2 regions of the Citrobacter sp. VF227 genome follow, and region 1 is predicted to be linked to the other one. Evidence: predicted binding sites of a transcription regulator. Region 1 holds the regulator's gene; the other holds the start of a gene.
The links. The regulator Fur, encoded in region 1, represses iron uptake genes when iron is present. The targets are predictions, from matches to a motif close to ATAATAATGAGAACNACTATCAA.

Region 1 (3,423 bases):
GCATAGTCTGAATTTCTGCTCTAAATCATAAATCGTGTAGCACAGAGTGCAGTCCTGTGTGTTTGCTGTTTCCGCATGCCTGACTGTTCTGCTATGATTGCCCTTATCCGTGGGCAATGCGCCACCACCATTTCAATAAGTTTCAAGAGGTTATTTTACTCATGGCAATCACTGGCATCTTTTTCGGCAGCGACACCGGTAACACCGAAAATATCGCAAAAATGATTCAAAAACAGCTTGGTAAAGACGTTGCCGACGTTCATGACATTGCAAAAAGCAGCAAAGAAGATCTCGAAGGGTATGACATTCTGCTGCTTGGCATTCCAACCTGGTACTACGGTGAAGCACAGTGTGACTGGGACGATTTCTTCCCTACCCTCGAAGACATTGATTTTAACGGCAAACTGGTTGCATTGTTCGGCTGCGGCGACCAGGAAGATTACGCAGAATACTTCTGCGACGCGTTAGGTACCATTCGCGACATCATCGAACCGCGCGGCGCAACCATCGTTGGTCACTGGCCGACTGCAGGTTATCACTTTGAAGCGTCCAAAGGTCTGGCTGACGACGACCACTTTGTCGGGCTGGCTATCGATGAAGACCGTCAGCCTGAGCTGACCGCAGAGCGCGTAGAAAAATGGGTTAAGCAGATCTCTGAAGAGCTGCACCTCGACGAAATCATCAATGCCTGATTTTGTACGGCGTAGATTTCTATCTGCGCCGCATCAATAGATAAAACCAATCAAAATAATTGCTACAAATTTGTAACTTTTCCGTCTGACCCTGTACAATGGCTGGATGCCAATCGGGTGTTGCACAGTGTGTTTGTCGGCGATACCACGTTTTGATTAACAATATTTGCCAGAGACTTGCAGTTTTCATTTAGCCATGGCAGTTCTATAATGAATCGCATTATCTCAAGTGCAATTTCTGTCACTTCTGTTAATGAAGTGAATCGTTTAGCTACAGGACAGATTCCGCATGACTGACAACAATACCGCATTAAAGAAGGCTGGCCTGAAAGTAACGCTTCCTCGTTTAAAAATTCTGGAAGTTCTTCAGGAACCGGATAACCATCACGTCAGTGCGGAAGACTTGTACAAACGCCTGATCGATATGGGTGAAGAAATTGGTCTGGCGACCGTGTATCGCGTGTTGAACCAGTTTGATGATGCCGGTATCGTGACCCGCCATAATTTTGAAGGTGGTAAATCCGTCTTCGAACTGACTCAACAGCATCATCACGATCACCTCATTTGCCTCGACTGCGGCAAAGTGGTCGAGTTCAGCGATGATTCCATCGAAGCGCGCCAGCGTGAGATTGCGGCTAAACATGGTATTCGTTTAACCAACCATAGCCTGTATCTTTACGGTCACTGCGCCGAAGGTGATTGTCGCGAAGATGAGCACGCGCACGACGGCAAGTAATGTGATGCTTTCTGAAAAGCCAACCATCCGGTTGGCTTTTTTTATGCACGTTTTCAGCCCGTTCCCCCCTTCCCTCCACTCTTGTGTTGCTTTAATGTAAAAATCAATTGTCCCTTCCGGAGAATCGAAATGGAACTTCGCCAGCTACGTTATTTTGTTCGCATTGTCGAAACTGGCAGCATGGGTAGTGCGGCGCTCGATCTCAATATTGGGGTTTCGGCACTCAGCCAGCAAATGTCCCGCCTGGAAAATGAACTTGCTATTCGCCTGCTGCAACGCACCTCGCGTGGCGTGACGCCCACCAGCGCCGGGCTGGCATTTTACGCCCAGGCGCAGCTGGCGCTCCGTCACGCAGACGATGCAATCCTCGCCGCACGAGAATCCCGCCTTTCCGGACACGTCAGCGTCGGCATGGCCCCCAGTACCGCTTCCATTCTCGGCATGCCTTTTATCAACGCCATGCGAGAAACCTATAGTGATGTCCGTCTGCATGTGGTGGAAAGCCTCTCTGGTAACCTGGAACGAATGATCAGCACTCGTCAGATTGACCTGGCCGTTGTGTTTCAAAAAGAAAAGCTCCTGCGCTGGAGCGCCAGACCGATTCTCGAAGAGCGGCTGTTTTTAATTGGCACCCATGCTTTACTGGCTGATATTACTGATGACAATATTGCTCCAGCCCAATTGGCACATATTCCATTGATAATGCCTAGCCCAGGCCACGGTCTGCGCGGCAGGCTGGAAGCGATTTGTCAGGAACACGCGCTACGCATTGAGATCGCAACAGAAATTGATGGTCTGGCGCTACTAATGCGCGCCGTTCGCAGTGGGATCGGCGCTACTCTCCAGCCCGGCGCGGCAATTTCCCATCTCGATAAAGAGACGCTAAGAGTGATCGGCGTCCATAATCCAATACTGAGTCGCCCCAACTTTCTGGTCAGCCTCTCTGACGATGAACTCACCCCGGCGGGGCTCGCAGCCCGCGTGGTGCTGACGAAAGTGATGCATCAACTGGTAGAAGCGGGACGCTGGCCTGGCGCTATCCTTTACAATAACTAAAACCCCCTTTAGCACTGCGTTATAGCGCCCGCACAAGCTGCACGTATACATTTCAATTACAAATTTAACAATTAGTTAAATGGTAATGGAGTATACGATGGTTGACGTTCTGGTGATTGGCGGTGGCAATGCCGCGTTATGTGCTGCCCTAACCGCCCGGGAGCAAGGAGCTTCGGTACTCCTGCTCGAAGCAGCCCCCCGGGAATGGCGCGGGGGAAACTCCCAACACACGCGTAATCTGCGCTGTATGCATGATGAGCCGCAGGATGTGCTGGTGGAAAGCTACCCTGAAGAGGAGTATTGGCAGGATCTGCAGCGCGTCACGGAGGGAAATACCAACGAAGCCCTGGCACGTCTGGTGATCCGCACCTCTTCACAATGCCGCGACTGGATGCGCCGACATGGCGTGAATTTTCAACCTCCCCTCTCTGGCGCTTTACACGTGGCGCGAACCAACGCCTTTTTTATGGGCGGCGGGAAAGCCCTCGTGAATGCCTATTATCGCAGCGCAGAAAAGTTAGGTGTGCAAATCCGCTATAACACCCCGGTACAGGCGCTTGAACTGCATAACGGCGAATTCGTGGCGGCGCTGGCGGGCAAAGAGCGTATTACAGCGAAATCCTGCGTGCTTGCCGCTGGCGGGTTTGAATCAAACCGCGAATGGCTACGTGAAGCCTGGGGGGAAAATGAACGCGGTGAGTGGCCTGCGGATAACTTCCTGATTCGCGGCACACGCTTTAATCAGGGCGTACTGCTCAAATTTATGATCGACGCCGGGGCGGACATCATCGGCGACCCCTCCCAGTCACACTGTGTAGCCATTGATGCCAGAGCACCATTATATGACGGCGGAATTTGCACCCGCGTGGACTGCGTTTCGCTTGGCATTGTCGTCAACCGTGACGCTGAGCGTTTTTATGATGAAGGCGAAGATTTCTG
Region 2 (3,423 bases), on a different contig from region 1:
GTTTAAACGCCGGGACCATTTCCGCAATCAGTACCGGCGTGGCGACCGCTGCCCCCGCAGAGCTGGAAGCCGCAATCCCCGCCGTTCCATCGCCGCCGCCGATCAGTTTATCAGCGATAATCAATGGAATGCCGGTGATGATAATCACCGCCACGCCCAGCAGAATCCCCAGTACGCCGGTCTGTGCAATCACGCTCAAATCAATAGTGTTACCTAATGCGAAGGCGAAGAAAGGGATCAACGTCTGCACCGCTTTGCTGAAGAACTCCCGCAGCTCAGGGTCCAGATTCCCCAGTGCAAAGCCGATCAAAAACGGTAATACGGCACCCACAAACACGTGCGGTTCAAACGAAGCGATCCCGGCAGTTCCCAGAATCACCATCGTCATCAACGGGCCAGACTCCAGCGACATCAGGACAAACGCCCCGGCCTCTTCTTTGGTGCCATACTGCTGCATAATCGAGGCATACAGCCCACCGTTGGTCATATCCATGGCCGCCACCAGCGCCAGCGTGGAAAGTCCGGCGAAGAATCCAACCTCCACGCCATGTTCCGGCAGAATGCGTGAGGCAATCGCCGCAACCACCCACGCCACCAGAATCTTGGTTATCACTAACGTGCCGGACTTACGCAGCACGGTGCCAGTGGCGCTTAACTTAATCGACGCACCCATGCAAAAGAACCACACCGCCAAAATCGGCACCGTACCGGTGATCATGCCGTTGGTAAAGGAGCCGAAGTATTTCCCGGCTCCGGGGGAGAAGGTGTGACATAACGCACCCAGAAACAGCGGCACCAGCATCATACCGCCTGGGATTTTCTCTATCGTACGTTTGATCTGCATTTCCATCACCTGTAGACATAAAAATGGCGCAATCTTTATGGGCGGCTGCATAGTGCTTTTGAGATGCGCCGTCTTGATGAAAAGAAGATAGACATTCGCAGAGACTATAAAAGTGATCCCACTCGCACAATAAAACATTGTTTCATTTTAAATGGATCATTGTTTTTATATTGATTTTGATCACAAAAAAACCCCCACAAGCATTGCTTGCAGGGGCTTAATTAACGCGTCGGACTTATTTTTTCGCGGCGAAACGTGCAGCAGCTTCCTCCCAGTTCACCACGTTCCAGAACTCTTTGATGTAGTCCGGGCGACGGTTCTGGAATTTCAGGTAGTAAGCGTGTTCCCAAACGTCCAGGCCCACAATCGGGAAGCCGGAAGCGCCAGAGATTGCTTCACCCATCAGCGGGGAATCCTGGTTAGCAGTGGAAACAACAGCCAGTTTGTCACCTTTCAGCACCAGCCACGCCCAGCCGGAGCCAAAACGGGTTGCCGCAGCTTTTTCAAATTCAGCTTTGAAGTTGTCCACGGAGCCGAAATCACGTTCGATAGCCGCTTTCAGGTCACCCTGCAGCGTAGTACCGGTTTTCAGGCCTTTCCAGAACAGGCTGTGGTTAGCGTGACCACCCGCGTTGTTACGCAGTACGGTTTTCTTGTCTGCTGGCAGTTGATCCAGTTTGGTGATCAGTTCTTCAGCGGACAGGCTGGCGAATTCTGGCAGGCTTTCCAGCGCGGCGTTCGCGTTGTTAACATAAGCCTGGTGGTGTTTGGTATGGTGGATTTCCATCGTCTGCTTATCGAAGTGCGGTTCAAGGGCATCATAAGCGTACGGCAGGGATGGCAGTGTATAACTCATAATCATCTCCAGTATTGTCGGGCGGCCAGTGTTAACGCCGCGTAAGCAGTTGGGTCATTATAGTTAATTAAATGATATTGAAAATGATTATCAATGCCGTACTTTTTACATGGCTATTATGAGGTAAAAGTGTGAGCATTACCGGGAGAATCAGGCAGATTTTGCCAATTGGCTAGAAAACAGGCAGCGACATGAAGGACATGGGAGATAAAGCACGACATAGTCTGAGAATTATCTCACAAGGAAATATTGCTATGTCTGTCAACATCGCCCTTTTTGGTATCGGCCTCGACACATACTGGCCCCAGTTTACAGACCTGGAGTCACGTCTTCAGGGCTATCTGCAAGCAATTGATGAGCGTCTGACGGCGCAACAAGCCACCGTGATTAATGGCGGCCTGATTGATAACGTCGATAAAGCCGATGCCCTTACCAGACGGTTGCAGCATCAGCCGGTCGATGCGGTCTGCCTTTACATCAGCACCTACGCGCTCAGCTCAACGGTGCTACCCCTGGTGCAAAGTATCAATAAACCGGTCATTATTCTGGCCCTACAGCCAGAACCAGGATTGCCCTATTCAAAAATCCGTCAGATTCCCGATCGGGGCGGTCGTACTGGAGAATGGCTGGCGCACTGTCAGGCCTGCAGCGCTCCCGAACTGGCGAACGTCTTTAACCGCGCGAATATCCGTTTTCAACTTATTGTGGGTGCATTACAGGGCGATGAGTACGTCTGGCAACAAACGGCGCAGTGGCTACAGGCCCTTAACGCTCGTCAAATGCTGGCAAATTGTCAGGTTGGCGTACTCGGACACTATTATGACGGTATGGTGGACGTTTACAGCAATATGACGAACTTATCCGCGAAAATGGGCGTACGCTTTAAGCCACTGGAGATGTGTGAGCTGGCGGAATATCGCGAGCAGGTCAGCGAGGCAGACCTCAACGCCAAACAACAGGAAATGCACCGTGTCCTTCAGTTGGATGCGACATGCGAACCTGCAGAGCTTGATCGCGCACTCACCACTGCCTGCGCCATGGATAAACTGATCGCTCAGAATAAACTCGGTGCATTAGCCTATTACTACGAAGGTCGTAACGGCAATGCTTACGAGAACATCATCACCTCAATAATTCTCGGCAACACGCTACTCACTCATCGTGGTATTCCTGTAGCGGGAGAATATGAAATCAAAAATGTGCTGGCGATGAAAATTCAGCAACTTCTGAGTGCTGGCGGTTCATTCTCAGAACCTTACGGTATTGAATTTAAAGATGATGTTGTTTTGTGGGGACATGATGGTCCGGCACACCCGTTGATGGCGGATGGTCCGGTGAGTCTGGTTCCGCTGCCAGTTTATCATGGTAAACACCGGTAAAGGTGTGTCTATCCAGATGACCGTGAAACCTGGCCCGGTAACCTTTCTTTCGGTAATTGAAGATGTCGAAAACGGGGTACGTTTACAGTATGCCGAAGGTGAAGCAGTGGCAGGTGAAGTTCTGGATATTGGCAACACCAACAGCCGCTATCGCTTCCCGTTATCGGCTCGCGAGTTCACCACGCAATGGTACATGGGCGGTCCAGCTCATCATTGCAGCATTGGCCTGGGACACCATGGCGAGGCACTGGAAAAACTCGCCTGGCTAATGGATATTCAGGCAGTAAGAATCTGCTAACCCTCAATATTTCCGCCCTTCTCAAAAAAGAGGGGCGGAACTGCAT

Region 2: sodA (superoxide dismutase [Mn]) is a predicted target of Fur. The motif match lies at 1,772-1,794, and genes of this name have one in related genera.

What each region holds. Positions count from the first base shown of each region.
Region 1 is NZ_JBRFVF010000002.1:518,617-522,039, forward strand. It holds gene ybfE (LexA regulated protein) at 1-6, shown strand, start outside; gene fldA (flavodoxin FldA) at 162-692, shown strand; gene ACU8YC_RS10005 (ryhB-regulated fur leader peptide) at 903-989, shown strand; gene fur (ferric iron uptake transcriptional regulator) at 982-1,428, shown strand; gene tcuR (tricarballylate utilization LysR family transcriptional regulator TcuR) at 1,558-2,484, shown strand; gene tcuA (FAD-dependent tricarballylate dehydrogenase TcuA) at 2,582-3,423, shown strand, end outside.
Region 2 is NZ_JBRFVF010000011.1:74,322-77,744, forward strand. It holds gene kdgT (2-keto-3-deoxygluconate transporter) at 1-844, opposite strand, end outside; gene sodA (superoxide dismutase [Mn]) at 1,080-1,700, opposite strand; partial or broken gene ACU8YC_RS22120 (arabinose isomerase) at 1,955-3,377, shown strand.